One region of the Exiguobacterium sp. s130 genome, then DNA from elsewhere that is predicted to be linked to it. Evidence: riboswitches for the same ligand, from Rfam matches in the RefSeq annotation. Region 1 holds a riboswitch; the other holds the start of a gene.

The links. Region 1 has a riboswitch for S-adenosylmethionine ahead of mtnK (S-methyl-5-thioribose kinase). Riboswitches for the same ligand answer to the same signal wherever they lie in the genome.
Region 2: another riboswitch for S-adenosylmethionine. It lies ahead of HZS85_RS13975 (amino acid permease); the one in region 1 lies ahead of mtnK (S-methyl-5-thioribose kinase).

Annotation. Positions count from the first base shown of each region.
Region 1 covers NZ_JACSNI010000004.1:24,661-32,806, reverse strand. Annotated here, with positions in the region: gene HZS85_RS11180 (arsinothricin resistance N-acetyltransferase ArsN1 family A) at 1-251, opposite strand, end outside; gene HZS85_RS11175 (1,2-dihydroxy-3-keto-5-methylthiopentene dioxygenase) at 377-913, opposite strand; gene HZS85_RS11170 (methylthioribulose 1-phosphate dehydratase) at 930-1,550, opposite strand; gene HZS85_RS11165 (2-hydroxy-3-keto-5-methylthiopentenyl-1-phosphate phosphatase) at 1,547-2,206, opposite strand; gene HZS85_RS11160 (2,3-diketo-5-methylthiopentyl-1-phosphate enolase) at 2,203-3,393, opposite strand; SAM riboswitch class I at 3,464-3,565, opposite strand; SAM riboswitch class I at 3,771-3,874, shown strand; gene mtnK (S-methyl-5-thioribose kinase) at 3,953-5,119, shown strand; gene mtnA (S-methyl-5-thioribose-1-phosphate isomerase) at 5,116-6,165, shown strand; gene HZS85_RS11145 (sugar ABC transporter substrate-binding protein) at 6,177-7,259, shown strand; gene HZS85_RS11140 (sugar ABC transporter ATP-binding protein) at 7,256-8,146, shown strand, end outside.
Region 2 covers NZ_JACSNI010000006.1:61,323-69,468, reverse strand. Annotated here, with positions in the region: gene mmuM (homocysteine S-methyltransferase) at 1-103, opposite strand, end outside; gene HZS85_RS13975 (amino acid permease) at 78-1,481, opposite strand; SAM riboswitch class I at 1,559-1,660, opposite strand; gene HZS85_RS13970 (polysaccharide pyruvyl transferase family protein) at 1,769-3,235, opposite strand; gene HZS85_RS13965 (ketopantoate reductase family protein) at 3,440-4,354, opposite strand; gene HZS85_RS13960 (GntR family transcriptional regulator) at 4,537-5,253, shown strand; gene gntK (gluconokinase) at 5,246-6,787, shown strand; gene HZS85_RS13950 (GntP family permease) at 6,812-8,146, shown strand, end outside.

The DNA.
Region 1 (8,146 bases):
ACGGAAATCTCACCAACTGTCGCATAGACAGGACGCGGGTTATACGGATCAAGAGAAATGAAGCCGAGGACACCTGTCTCATCTTCTGCGACATATCCAGCGTAGCGATGCGTACGCTCTGCATACCACTGGGTCATGAACGATAAATCTTTTCGATCCGTCTCAAGCGTTGCGATTCGGTCTTCGATGCCTTCATTATAAATGGATAGAACAGCGGGTAAGTCATGTTCCGTTACAGGACGAATATGCATGTTGCTCACTCCCCAATCGCTTTTCCCTCATTATATCTGTTACGTGTCGATGTAGTGATATGTTTGTGAGATAAGAAAAAGCGCCGATTCTCCTTATATAGAAGAAATCAACGCTTTTGTCGTTCTTAAGAGACCGTGGATGTCTCGTTCTCGTAAATTGGAACCCAACCATCCGTCGTGACGAAAATTCGAACAGCGACGACTTTCCGATCCTCTTGGAGCGTAAAGTAGTGGCGTGTATTGACAGGAACAGAAATCAAATCACCAGGATTGAGTTCGATGTTATAGTAGCCGACTTCTTCGTCTTTGATCGCGAAGACGCCGTGACCGCTGACGATGAAACGGACTTCATCATCCGTGTGATGATGTTCTTTCTGGAAGTTGACGAGCAACTCGTCAAGGTTCGGTGTCGTATCCGAAAGTGAAATGATATCAGCTGTCTGATATCCACGACGTTCTGATACGTCTTTGATTTCTGGAGCGAACGTATCGAGAATCGTTTGTTTGTCGGCATCCGTCAGTGTGAAGTTCTCGACGAGAGGTGCTGGTAGTTTTGAGACGTCCCATTGTTCGTAAAGAACGCCGCGCGATGCGAGGAAGTCAGCGACTTCCGTTTGATCCGTATACCGTGTGTTTGTTTCTTGGAATAAGACTGTTGCCATGAGATGATTCCTCCTTTTAATAGATAGATTGACGGCATGATTGCAACGTCAACGTATAGTTGAATAAAAACTCGAAGGCTTCGAGGTGTTTCTTTGCTTCAAAGGCGGTCGGTGCCCAGACCGTGATTCCGTGATTGCGAATCAGGACGGCACCGCTGTCCGCTGTGACATGCGGTGCAAAAGCAGCAGCGAGTGTCGGGATGTCCGCGTGATTCGGAATGATCGGCACCGTGACCGTCGCATCTTCTTCCCAGTGACCGAGTGCCTTGATGATTTCTTGACCGGAGAAGGTGATACTTCCTTGATCGCCATATAACTCCGAAATCACATTGTTCGCAATCGTATGGACATGCAGGGAACATCCGGCGTTCGTTCGGTTGAACACTTCGACATGGAGCAATGTCTCAGCAGAAGGACGCCCGGATTGCTCACCGATCAATTGACCGGTCGCATCGACATGAACGAAGTCGTCAGGAGTCGTCTGTCGTTTATCTTTTCCGCTTGCCGTCACAAGGAATTCAACCGGGACACCGGATGTCCGGATGGCGAGATTGCCACTCGTACCAGGGAACCAATCGCGCGCCGCAAGCTCTTGTTTGATGGCGCGTAGCTCTTCATACCGTCGCATGAATGTCATGTTGTCACCTCCGCTCGTGTTAAATCATGAACGATATCGTGGAACGTCTCAAACGGTGTATAGGCGATATCGTTCTCTTCACACAACGTGATCAGATAATCACGGGCATAGACACGATCCGCTTGTTTTGCGAGTTCGAAGTCCGTCACCGAGTCGCCGATGACGATGATGACGTCACCGTCTTTACGTAGTGTCCGGGCAACGGACGTTTTACAACAGCCGCACCCGTTCGTGCAATGGGTATCGCAGGCGTTTGGCCAATCGATATGGACGAATGGACCACTAAAATCAGCGACGTTACAGTAAATCTGTTCTTGGTCGAGGAATGGCGCTAAGATTGGTTCGACGAAAAAGTCCATTCCACCGCTGACGATCGAAAAATCGATGCCTTGACGACGACTGTACTGCAGTAACTCCGAAAATCCGTCGCGAATGACTGCACGCTCCAACAAAAAGTCAAGATAGGCTGTTTTTCCGTCAGACGGCAGAAGTGCGAACATTTGCCCGACACCACTCTGAATCGATAACGTCCGGTCGAGTACACCGCGTTTTAACGGTTCGAAGTCACTCGCTGGCGCAAATGCCTGCATGAGTGCGATGATGTTATCCTGTGTCGTCACCGTCCCGTCGAAGTCACAAAGAATCCGTACGGTCATGACTTGATCCCCCAAGCGTCGAGGGCAATTCGTAATTCTTCATGACGCGATGCTGCCGTCGATAGGGATTCATTTGCGAGTGCCGCATCGAGTGCCTGACGGAAAGCAATGACACCAGCCGCAGCACCTTGCGGATGACCATGTACGCCGCCGCCGGCGTTGATGACGGAATCGATCCCGAAGTCTCGTACGAGTTGAGCGACGAGTCCAGGATGAATACCGGCTGAAGCAACCGGGAAGATTGATTTCGTCTGACCGAGACGGGTCGCTTCGACCGCGATACCACGGGCGACATCCTTTGGCAAAGCGACATTGCCGTAAGGAGACGGGAATAGCGTCAAGTCTGCTCCAGCAGCGCGCGGTAATGTGCCGAGTAAGACAGGAGCTGCGACTCCGTGATTCGGGCTAGCGATCAACGCACCGCTATATGCCGGATGATTGAAAATCGGAACGTTGATTTCCGGATCACTTGCCAGTTCGCGTAAGACGTCGAGTCCGTATGTGAAGGTATTCAGCAAGAAAGCAGTCGCTCCAGCATCAATCAATCGCTTGGCTTGATCCTTGAGCGTAAAGACAGGACCGCTGAGTGTGATCGCATATAACGCACGTTTACCGGTCCGTTGGAAGTGAGCATCGATGACCTCACGTCCGATCCGTGCCCGGTCAATCGTTGGTGTCAATGGATTGTCGTATAGGATCTCATCGTCTTTGACGAGATCGATCCCACCAGCGAGTTGTCCTTCGAGTTGATCACGAAGGAACGATAAATCGCGTCCGATGACTCCTTTGAAGATGCTCATTAATAGTGGGCGATCTTCGACACCGATCAAGGAACGGACCCCTTCGATCCCGAACTTTGCACCTGGAAAGTCCGACGTAAATGTATCGGGTAGTAGCAATTCCGTTAATTTGATTTCACCGTCGAGTGAGAGTTTCCCGAAGACGGTCGTCAGAATCGCAGAAAAGTCGCGCGATACGTTATGTTCCGGGTAACGAATCGTGATATATCCTTTGCCATCGCGCTCTTCGGTATGTACGACTTCCCCTTTGAACGAGGCAAGTTGTTGTTGTTCGAGATGATTCAGTTCCGTCCAAGAACCGACTGTCAGACCAAGCGCGAGTTGTTCAGCGCGCTGCTCGAGTCGATCACGGGCAGTCAATTGATAAGTAGCAGTGATATAAGCCATGTCTTTCCTCCTTCAACAAAAAAATGGTCTCTCGTCAGCGACAAGAGACCATGAATGATTCGAACGTGGACTCTTATCTGTCAGCTTAGTAGCTGCAAGAATTAGCACCGTGCCAAAAGGTCGGTTGCTGCGACATCGTAGGGCTTGTCCCTCCGTCTGCTCTTGATAAGAATTGGATGAAATTGTGAAATCTAATTGCAATTTTTACATGAGAATCGCCACTTGTCAAACTATTTTTAGAAAATTTATTTTTTTGAAAATACTCTTTCTATAGATGACTTAAAAATGATATCCGTTTCTGCTTGATTTCGATTTGACAGCGAGGAAGTCGATTGCGTAAGATTCAAATCAATATCACACACGACAACTACATACGACTCTTATCGCGAGTTGGCAGAGGGAATTGGCCCGATGACGCCGCAGCAACCGACCACTGGGCACGGTGCTACATCCAACAGACGTTTCGTCTGAGAGATAAGAGGACGCAGTGACTTTTCTGCGCCTCTTTTCGATGACGAAAAGAGGCGCTTTTTCGTGTATCACATAGGGGGAAACTGAGATGACATATAAAGCATTCACAGAACAGGACGCGATTGATTGTGTTCGGACATTAGGACTGATCGGCGATGGAGCCGTCGAAGCAGAAGAGATTGGCGACGGGAACCTCAACCTCGTCTTTCGGATTCGAGAAGGCGAACATCGCTTGATTTTAAAACAAGCATTACCATATGCGAAGGTCGTCGGGGAGAGCTGGCCGTTATCGCTCGAACGAGCGTGGATCGAGCAATCCGCACTCCGTGAATTCGCACGGCATGCCGTACCGTTCGTGCCACGTGTTTTTCATGCTAGTCATGAAGAGGCATATACGGTCATGGAAGATCTTTCACATCTGACGATCGTTCGAAGTGGTTTACTCGCAGGTGAACAGTATCCGTTGCTTGCGGAACATATCGGTTCTTATCTCGCTCGGACGTTATTCCATACATCGGACTTTGCGCTTGGTCCGGTTGAAAAGAAACGTGTCGCCCGAACGTACTACAATCCAGACATGTGCGACATCACGGAAAAATTAATCTTCACGGATCCGTTTCATGACGCGGAGACGAACGAGATTGAAGCCGGGCTTGAAGAAGAGGTGGCACGTCTATGGGCGGACGATGAGTTGAAACGCGAAGTCGCAAAACTCGAAGCGCTTTTCATCACGAAAGGAGATGCGTTGTTACACGGCGATCTACATACAGGAAGCATCTTTGCTTCGGCAACGGAAACGAAAGTCATCGATCCAGAATTCGCCTTTTATGGTCCATTCGGATTTGATGTCGGACAGTTCATCGCCCACTTATTCTTTGCAGCATACCCGGATTATTCAGCACTTCGTGATGCCCGGATTCGCGACATCGATACGTTCTGGCTGACGTTCGCTTCGACGTTCCGTGCCTTATGGGAACGCGAAGCCGTCGAACCATTCCGGACATCGGGACTCGTCGACGATGTACTGAGCACGATTCTGCAGGATGCACTCGGCTTTGCCGGTTGCGAACTGATTCGTCGGACGATCGGACTCGCACCGGTCGCTGATTTAGAAACGATTAGTTCTATGACGGAACGACTAGAACGAAAACAACATGCTTTACGTTTAGGATCGGCGTTAATCAAACGTCGGACCGAATGTCGGACATTTGATGATTTGCGAAACTTCGACGTAACGGAGGAACTTAGCCGATGAGTACATTCGTTCAAAGTATTCGTTATGAAGATCGTGTCTTGACGATTCTCGATCAGACACGTCTACCGCAGGAAGAACACTATGAAGTCATTACCGATCTTGCACAAGCGGTCGAAGCGATTAAACAACTGCGCGTCCGAGGGGCGCCTGCTATCAGTTTATTTGGCGGATTCGTACTCGTTCAAGAGGCGTACCGGTTTGAAGCAGAACTGTCGATCTATAAGCAAGCCTTGCTTGAGACATCAGCGACGTTACTCGCGACACGACCGACGGCTGTTAACTTACGAAATGTCCTTGATCAATTGAATCCAATCATTCAAGACGGGACGTCGGTAGAAGAGATCCGCGAACGGCTCGAGCAGCGAACGATTGCCTTATACGACCAGGATGCGCAGACGTCACGTCAAATCGGGATTCATGCACTGGAATTGTTCCAGTCAGGCAACCGGATCCTAACGATCTGTAATGCTGGATCGATTGCGACCGCTGCTTATGGAACAGCACTTGCGCCATTCTATATCGCAAAAGAACGCGGCATTGAATTATCTGTTTTTGCGAGTGAGACGCGACCATTACTGCAGGGAGCACGACTGACGACATGGGAGCTACAACGTGCCGGCATCGATGTCACGCTAATTACAGATAACATGGTCGCCCATACGCTGAAAGAAAAACAGATCGATGCAATGATCGTCGGGGCGGACCGGATTACACGCAACGGAGATACGGCGAATAAGATCGGAACGTTCCAACTAGCATTACTCGCTCAAGCTTTCGGTATTCCGTTTTACGTCGCAGCACCGCTCTCGACGTTTGATTTCTCACTTGTTTCCGGAGACGCGATCGAAATTGAAGAACGTGATCCGCAGGAAGTGACGACTGTCCAAGGTGTCGCGACAGCACCGGAAGGCGTCGCTGTCTTCAACCCGGCGTTTGATGTCACACCACACACATTGATCACGGGCATCATTACCGAACTTGGTGTCATCACGCAACCGAATGAAGAAACGATTGAACAATTAACAGGGCTTCAACCCCTCGGATAAGGAGATATGTCATGAAAAAATTAGCTTACGCCGTCCTAGCACCGGCACTGTTACTAGCGGCTTGTGCGAATGGAGAAGCCACGACGACGAAGGTCGTCAAGGATGTACCAAAAGGGGTTCAATCGGACGTCAAGATCGCCGTCATCCGCAACCTAGCATCGGACGACCATACGAAACAATTCCTTGATGGCGCACGAAGTGAAGGCGAAGCGCTTGGCTTTAAAGTCAGCACGTTTATTTCGGAAGGTAACGACGTCAAGTTCAAGGAGCTGGTCGCGCAAGCGATTCAGCAAGATTATGATGGGCTCATCATCTCGCATGGTAAGGAAGACTACGCCTATGACATGATTAAACCAGCGGTCGACAAAGGGCTGAAGGTCGTGACGTTCGATACGGTCACGAAGAAAAAAGGAACGGCGTTAAAAGGTGTGACGGAAACATTCCAAAACGATCATCAACTCGCGAAGCTATCGCTTGATGAAGTGACGAAGGTGACGGACAAAAAGCCGGTCCGTGTCATCAAACTTTGGTTCGGACCAGGTTTTGCCCCGCTCGATCGTCGTCAGGAAATCTATAAGACGTACGAAGCAGACGGTAAGATCAAAACGCTTGAGACGGTTGGACCGACAAACTTCCAAGATGTCCAAGGGGATATCGCAACGAAGATGAATGCGATTCTCGCGAAATATCCGAAAGGAAGCATTGATGCGGTTTGGGGAGCGTGGGATGAAGTCGCAAAAGGGGCTTACAAATCGCTCAAGGATAATAAACGTCAAGAAATCCCGCTAATCTCGATCGATGTCTCGAATCAGGATATCAACCTGATGCGTGAAAAAGGCAGTAACTGGGTCTCGACGAGTGCGGTGGATCCATTCTTGATTGGACAAACGGACATGCGATTACTGGCTAAGAAAATCGCTGGCGAGAAGACGCCGGATAGCTTTGATCTCGATGCGAAACTTGTGGAGCAGAAGGCGTTGAAGCAGGATACGACGATGTACAATCTCGATACGATTATCAAAGGATGGAGTACATCGGACAAATTCAATGAACCGTGGATGGACCGGTTGCGTGACGTCCATAAAAAACAATGACGTCTACCAATCATCACTTGAAGATGACTGGGATTTCACTGGCGTTTCCAGGAGTGCAAGCCTTAAAACAAGTCTCGTTTGAAGTGAAATCCGGTGAAATCCACGCGCTTGTCGGTGCGAATGGTGCCGGTAAGTCGACGTTGATGAAAGTCTTATCCGGAGCGGAAACGGCGGACGAAGGAACGATCCGTCTCGACGGGAAGGAGTTGTCCATCACGTCACCACGTGATGCGAAACAGATTGGAATCGACCTCGTCCAACAAGAGGTCGATGTGGCGCTTGTCCCGTATTTGACGGTCGCTGAGAATATCTGTCTCGATCTGTTGACGGACGGAACGATGACTGGCTTCGTATCCCAACGCCGTTACATACAGCGTGCCAAGGAAGCGTTAGCGACATTACAGGCGGATATTTCCGTCAAGACACGTGTCGAGGAGTTGCGGCTTGCTGAAAAGCAACTCGTACTGATTGCTCGCGCCCTCGTCCAAGAACGCCGTTTTTTGATTTTAGATGAACCAACGGCACCTCTCAGTCAGGCGGAAACAAGCCATCTCTTTTCAGTCGTGCGTCGTTTAGCCGAACGAGGGCTTGGGATCATCTTCATCTCGCATCGTTTACAGGAACTATATGAGATTTGCGACTCCATCTCAGTCATGCGCGACGGTCAACTCATCTCACGATGTCTTTTGACAGACATCACGAAGGAAGCTGTCGTTGAGCAGATGCTCGGGCGTCAGCTTACGTCTGTTGCGAAAACGTCACGGGTAAATGGAACGAACGTATTGACCGTCGAGAGTGCTACGAATGCGGACGTCCACGATATCTCCTTGACGGTTCAAGCAGGTGAAGTCGTTGGTATCGCGGGTCTTGTCGGTGCTGGTAAAACG
Region 2 (8,146 bases), on a different contig from region 1:
GGTCGAATCCCTTTTGTTCGAGTTCAGTCGCAAGCGCACCATCTAAAATTAGGAAAGGAACTTCCTGTAATCGTTGATCAACTGGATTTTTGATTCGGGACATCTTCAACACTCCGTTTCTGAGAAGAATTCGTGAACGCATGAACGACATAACAGATCACGATGAATGGGATACCGCAATACAAGGCGACTCGTTGCGTCGGATCAAATCCGATACCAATCAGGGAAATCAAACAGACGACGAAAGCGGCGATCGGTATCAATGGAAAGAGTGGTGTACGATAGACCAATTCGTCGACCATATGCCCTTCGCGGAGGAATTGTTTCCGGAAGCGATACTGCGCAACGCTGATACTCATCCAGACGACGACGACAGCAAGACCGGAAATCGAGACGAGCGCGATATAGACACTTCCTGCTGCATAGATGCTAGAAAGCAAAGCAAGTCCTCCGCCAAGCATGCTGAACAATACAGCTCGAAGTGGAACCCCACTTGGTGTCACCTGGGCGAAGAAGCGCGGAATCATGCGTTCGTTCGCAAGCGACCAAAGCATCCGGGAGGCAGCGTAAAGCCCAGAGTTCGCTGCCGATAAGATCGCTGTCAGAATGACGAAGTTCATCACGTCTGCCGCATACGGAATCCCGATTCGTTCAAACACCGCAACGAATGGACTTTCGAGCACACCCTTCCCTTCCGTTGGCAATAAGACGGCTAATACGATGATCGTACCGACGAAAAAGAGGACGAGTCGCAAAATCGTTGTTCGGATCGCAAGCGGAATCGTCCGCTTCGGATCGACCGCTTCACCCGCTGCGACGCCGATCAATTCCGTTCCTGAGTAAGCAAAGTTCACGGCAAGCATCGTCATGAAGATCGCAAATGCCCCATTTGGAAACAATCCTCCTTCCGTTAAGGAAGAAAAGAATGGTGCCGGGCTACCATCTTGTAATGGGATGAAGCCAACGATCGCTCCCGCACCAAGTAAAATGAAAGCAATGATCGTTACGACCTTAATGGCGGAGAACCAAAACTCGACTTCAGCAAATACGCGGACCTTCAAGACGTTGATACCAAGGATCATCGCAGCGAATAATGCACTGAACACAAAGACTGGAATCGACGGGAACCAACGTTGCATTAAAATGCCTGCTGCCGTGAATTCTGAACCAAGGGCGACCGTCCACGTCAGCCAGTAGAGCCAGGCCACCGTATAACCGGTACCGGGTCCGATATACTTCGTTGCGTACTTATGGAATGATCCGGTTTCCGGCATGTGTACAGCGAGTTCGCCAAGACTTAACATGACTAAGTAGACGACGACGGCTCCGATTAAATACGACAAAATCGTTCCGACACGTCCCGCTTGTTCCAACGTATAACCTGTACTTAAAAATAATCCTGTTCCAATGACGCCTCCTAACGACAGCATGATCAGATGACGTGATTCCATCTTGCGTCGAAACGCTCCGCTCGTTTTCATGAATCCATTTCCTCCTCGTTCCCCCTATTTCAAACAAAAAACGCATCCTCACGGATGCGTCGGTCGACAATTCGGAAATCTTATCGATCGGGTGCAACACCCGCAGGAATTAGCACAGTATCTTTCGACCTGTTGCTGAGGTTTCATAGGGCCAGTCCCTCCACCTCTCTGGATAAGTATGTAATTGTTCCTAACCCTATCAAGTCTTTTCTGAATTGTCAATACAATTCAGAATACTCCTACCAAAAAACATTCCGTATCGTAATGACCCGGAATGTTAGAACACTTTATTTTTTTGCGAATAGATCCGCTGTTTTTAAGGCTGCCCGAACCGCTTTCCGGTTCAATGTTCCTTGCTGATGCTTCATTTTCTTCGTTTGAGCAGCAAGTTGTGCTTTGAGCGCCGCAATTTCTTGATCTTTTTGAGTCGTCGTTGTCTGTTTCTGCAATGCTTTGATTTTCTTATCTTTTTCGGCCAATTGCGCTTTTGCCTGTTTTTGCGCATCCGCGATCTTCTTCTCTTGTTCCGGGAAGAACCGTTCGAAACGGGCGACTGCTTCTTCGAGACTCACGCCAGAAATCGGTTGAACCGGTGGAAGTAGTTCCGCTTGCGCCATTTGACGGTCAAACGGCACATTCTCAGGATAATTCGTCTCTTGGTAAATGTGTTCAAGATCATTCACGTTCAAGAAATCAACGAAGTTGTCGAAGTTACGTGCTTGAACACGTGCCGGACTTTGGAAATCAGCATTGGCTACGACGTCGGATAATTGTGTATCCGCTTTGATGTCGTTCGCCCAAATATGCGTCAACTGATGATAATCCGTTAGTTCGCGCATTCGTGCATCCTTTGGAATGAGGATACTCGGCGTACCCGCAAGCGTTGCTGTGATATTTCCATGCAAGCGCGCACCAAAACTGAGGTCTGCCTGCCCGATGAAATCGAACCATGTTTGTGCGTTCAAGAAGAAACGAACACGATCGTTCATGTAAGCAGGATCCGACATCTTCACCGGATAGTTCGTCACGGACAAATCTGCGATCGGATGCGTTCCTGTATACGTCAATTTCAGTTCCTTCATCCATTGGGGAATGAAGTAATGATTCGGATACTCTTCCATTCCGCGCGTAATGAAATCAAGAACATTTTGTGGTGCTAAACGTGACGAGTTGACCGTAATCATCGACTCGGGCGTAATGTTCGTTTCACGAATATGTAAGTCGCGACCAAACGCGTACATCGAAGGACATCCGATGACACGATGATCAATGCCTTCGCGAAAACCAAGACGCGTCAAGTATTTCGACGTGATTTCCCCACGAAGACCAAGCATGCTTGAGCGCTCAAGTACAGCGCTGACGAATGCTTTGACATCTTCATCGAATGGGAATCCACCGTCTAGATCTGGTTCAAACGGTGCACGTAAGCCTACACCGATGACGACGACTGGAATTTTTAATTTCTTGATAAGGCGGGTGTACTTCCGCAACGTCGGTACGAATTCTTTTCGGAATGCGTCCGCTAACGGAATGACGTAGAGATCGAAGTTGGCATTGATTTCGTCCGCCCGTTCTTCATCGTAATAGTAATAGTCCGGTGTAATCGTCGTTCCTTCTGTCATCAACGTCCGAAAGATACTGTATTGATAAATGAGATTTCCAACGTTTCCTCCAATGGAATTATGTTTCATCAAATAAGGAGCATCGAACTGTTCGAATGGTGTCATACCTGCACGAATAATAATACGTTTCATAATGGATAAACTTCCCCTCTCGTCTGCTTCATTCGTCCTTGCAAGAAAAAATGCGGAAAAATATATTATCACTTTTTTTCAATCTCATTAACAATAGATGAACTTTATTTCGGAAGTCAACGATTCTTAGGGGAAACAGGTCTTTCGTCATCAAAACGAAACATTTGTACCACTCCATTATTTTTCTAAAATAGAAAAATGCAACTATTTAATCGTTCCAAGATACATGCGTAAGTTTGCTTCGACTAATTTTAAAGCTCTGAACCGTTCTGTCGAAGTGGGTTTTAACAAGGCGCTGAAAAAATGTTCCACTTCGACTGGCTGACCTTTTTCCATATCGCGCAACATCGACGATTTCATCGTATCTTCCATCGCATCCATCTGCTTCAATAGCACCGTTTCTGTATCGTCATTGAAGACCGCGCCCTGTTCTTCCATCGCCTGTTTCGCTTCGTTCATGACGTCTACAATCATCTGACGCCCGACAGCTTCTTCCCGAATCGAACCGATCGCTGAACGAAATAGTGTCGTCACACCCGCAAATGTCGAAATAAAAAGATACTTTTGCCACATGTCATCCATGATATGCATCGAGTACGCCATCGGTGCCTTCGCTTTCGCAAAACGTGTTGCGATCTCCTGCAAACGAGCTGTTGGTTTGCCGGTTCGTGAGCCAAACAACAGTCGATGTGACGGACTCGTCTGTAAAATGCGTCCTTCTGCATCAAGCGTCGATTCAATGAAGCAAAGACCGCCCAGTACACGCTCTTCTCCAAAGACTTCTGTTAACCGACGAATATGTTGCATGCCATTCAATAAAGGAATGATATACGTCTCGTTCGAAACGAATGGCGTAAGATCCTTTAAGACATCATCTAAGTGATAGGCTTTCGTCGAAAGCAAGATGACATCAAATGCACGATCCGGTCGCATGTCTCGTGTCACTAACTGAGGCGTGATCGTGATATCGCCATGAGGACTAGTGATCTGTAGACCTGTTTTTTGTAATTGTTCATATCGCTTCGGACGGACGAGAAAGGTCACCTGTTCACCTTGCTCCGCAAGACGGCCCCCGAAATAACCTCCGACTGCTCCTGCACCTACAACTAAAATATTCATATGTACTATCTCCTCCTTACCCGTTCTGATTATTGATTACTCCTTCACCCTAACATATTTGGAATCGATTTCCTGATTGCCAGTTGAATCGTTAAGATTTAAGTGAAGCGTTTGCATTTTAGAAAAAAACGTATATACTAACTTGTATACAAGTATACTCACTCTAGAAATTAGGTGATTTTATGTCAGAACTGTTATACCCCTTGAAGTGGTTGTCAAAAGCTTCTGCCGGAGATCGTGTCGCGCACGAACTACGAATGCGGATCATTTCAGGAAAAAATGAAAGCGGTACCATTTTATCCGAAAACAAAATAGCCTCTGATTTTTCAGTCAGTCGCTCACCTGTCCGTGACGCGTTAAAGGTGCTTGCAGCCGAACAGTTGATTCGTCTCGAACGAATGGGGGCGGTCGTCGTCGGTTTATCCGAGCGCGACATTCAAGAAATCTATGATGTCCGGCTACTTATCGAAACGTTCGTCTTCGAGCGACTTGTTAAGGTCGAACGGGCAGAACTCGTCCGGGAACTCAGTAAGATTCTCGAAATGATGAAGGTTGCCATCAAATACAAGGATGCCGATGAATTCTCCTTCCAGGATGTACTGTTTCATGAAACAATCATCCGCTCGATTGATCATGGATATGTCAGCATGATTTGGCAAAATCTCAAACCAGTCATGGAAAGTTTCATCCTCCTATCGATGCGGGTACGATTCGAGGAAGACATCGAAGACTTTGAACGCATCCTCGCGAACCATGCTTTGTATATCGAAGCGATCGAGACAGGAGATCGTGAACGGATGGTTGCTTCCTTACATCAGAACTTTGATGATGTTCAGGAAGTCGAAGATCTCTGGAAAACGCAACAAATGATGTCGAAAGGAGTCGATTCACATGACTGAATACATGTTAGGCGTCGATATCGGAACGACGAGTACGAAAGCAGTCTTATTTACGACAAAAGGAGAGGTCATCGGACAAACGAACGTCGGTTACCCACTCCACACACCAAACCGTTCGACGGCGGAACAGGATCCGGAAGAAATTTTTGATGCCGTACTCGAATCCATCCGATTGATCACGAAACGTCATCCGAGCATGCCACCGAAGTTCGTCGCGTTCAGTAGTGCCATGCACAGTTTGATTGCGATGGACGCACAACATCAACCGTTGACTGCCTGCATCACATGGGCGGACAGTCGGAGTGAAGCATGGTCGAACAAGATTAAGGAACAATATGGTCTCTCGATCTATCACCGGACCGGGACACCGATTCATCCGATGTCACCGCTTAGCAAAATCAGTTGGCTCGTCGAAGATCGTCCGGAGCTCCACGCTCAAACGAAAAAGTATGTCGGGATCAAGGAGTTCGTGTTCCAAAGACTGTTCGGAACATATGTCATCGACCACTCTCTCGCTTCAGCAACTGGTCTCTTTAATATTCATGAATTAGGTTGGGATACGGGCGCACTGCATGTCGCGGGTATCGATGCAAGCTATTTATCGGAACCCGTACCGACAACGACGTCATGTACCGGACTCAATACTGATTACGCACGACAAATGGGACTATCCGTCGATACGCCGTTCTTAGTCGGCGCCAGTGACGGTGTCCTCTCCAATTTAGGTGTCAACGCGATTCGCAAAGGGGAAATCGCGATCACGATCGGAACGAGCGGTGCCATCCGAACGATCATTGATCGTCCACAGACGGATGAAAAAGGACGAACGTTCTGTTACGCACTGACCGAGGACCACTGGGTCATCGGCGGCCCCGTCAATAACGGTGGAATGGTCTTACGGTGGATTCGAGACGAACTCGCTTCAGCAGAAGTCGAGACAGCAAAACGCCTCGGCATCGATCCGTATGCTGTCCTGACGAAGATTGCCGAACGCGTCCGCCCGGGGTCCGACGGTCTGTTGTTCCATCCTTACTTGTCCGGTGAACGAGCACCGCTATGGAATCCGGACGTCAGCGGTTCATTCTTCGGTTTGACGCTCTCACACAAAAAAGAGCATATGATCCGGGCGGCACTAGAAGGCGTCATCTACAATCTGTATACCGTCTTCCTCGCACTCGTCGAATGCATGGATGGTCCTGTGACGCGGATTCAGGCAACCGGTGGGTTTGCCCGGTCCGAAGTCTGGCGCCAAATGATGGCGGACATCTTTGAATCAGAAGTCGTCATTCCGGAAAGTTTTGAAAGTTCATGTCTTGGTGCTTGTATTCTCGGACTGTATGCGACAGGGGAAGTCGATTCGTTCGAAGTCGTCTCTGAGATGATCGGGGAAACGCATCGCCATGTACCAAATGAAGAAGCGATGCATGAATATCGTCAGCTCTTACCAATTTTCATTAGTCTAGCGCGGACATTGTCTGAAGATCACAAACGAATCGCTACGTATCAACGGAGCTTGATTCAAGAAGAAAACTAACTTAATCTTTTGGGGGAAGTCATCATGCCTTTAGTCATCGTAGGAATTGGGATCGTCGCGTTGCTCGTTCTCATCATGGGGTTGAAATTAAATACGTTCGTCTCACTCATCATCGTTTCCTTTGGCGTTGCACTACTACTCGGCATGCCGCTCGATCAAATCGTCAAGACGATCGAAGCCGGTATCGGAGGAACGCTTGGTCACTTGGCACTGATCTTTGGTCTCGGTGCGATGCTTGGAAAGCTGATTGCTGACGCCGGGGGGGCGCAGCGAATCGCGATGACGCTTGTCGCCCGATTCGGGGAAAAGAACATCCAGTGGGCAGTCGTCGTCGCTTCGTTCATCATCGGGATCGCCCTCTTCTTCGAAGTCGGACTCGTTTTGTTGATTCCAATCGTCTTTGCGATTTCACGTCAACTTCGTGTCTCGATTCTATATCTCGGGATCCCGATGGTCGCTGCCCTATCCGTCACGCACGGCTTCTTACCACCTCACCCGGGTCCGACCGTCATCGCTGGGGAGTATAAAGCCAATATCGGGGAAGTCTTATTGTATGGTTTCATCGTTGCTGTTCCGACAGTCATCATCGCTGGTCCTGTTTTTACGAAGATCGCGAAACGCCTCGTACCTGAATCGTTTACACGCACAGGAAACATCGCGTCACTCGGGGAACAAAAAGAATTTGATTTAGACGAGACGCCAGGTTTCGGTATTAGTGTCTTCACTGCGATGCTACCGGTCCTCTTGATGTCGGTCGCAACGATCTTCACGCTTTTACAAGAAACACTCGGCTTGAGTGAGAATAGCGTTATCTCGGCGATCGAGTTCATCGGGAACGCCTCGACGGCGATGTTGATTTCGTTACTCGTCGCGGTCTACACGATGGGGATCGCCCGTAAGATTCCGATGCAAACGGTCATGGAATCTTGTACGACGGCCATCGCCCAAATCGGGATGATGCTATTGATCATCGGTGGTGGCGGTGCCTTCAAACAAGTCTTGATTGACGGCGGCGTCGGTACATTCGTCGCACAATTATTTGAAGGATCGGCGTTATCTCCGATTCTGCTCGCTTGGTTGATCGCTGCGATTCTGCGAATCTCACTTGGTTCTGCGACAGTCGCTGCCCTTTCGACAGCAGGTCTCGTCATTCCGTTACTGGAGCAATCTGACGTCAACTTAGCGCTCGTCGTCCTTGCGACTGGTGCGGGTAGTCTAATCGCTTCACACGTCAATGATGCGGGCTTCTGGATGTTTAAAGAATATTTCGGTTTATCATTAAAAGAAACGTTTGCGACATGGACTGTGCTTGAGACGATCATTTCCGTTTGTGGACTTGGGTTCGTTCTTCTCCTCAGC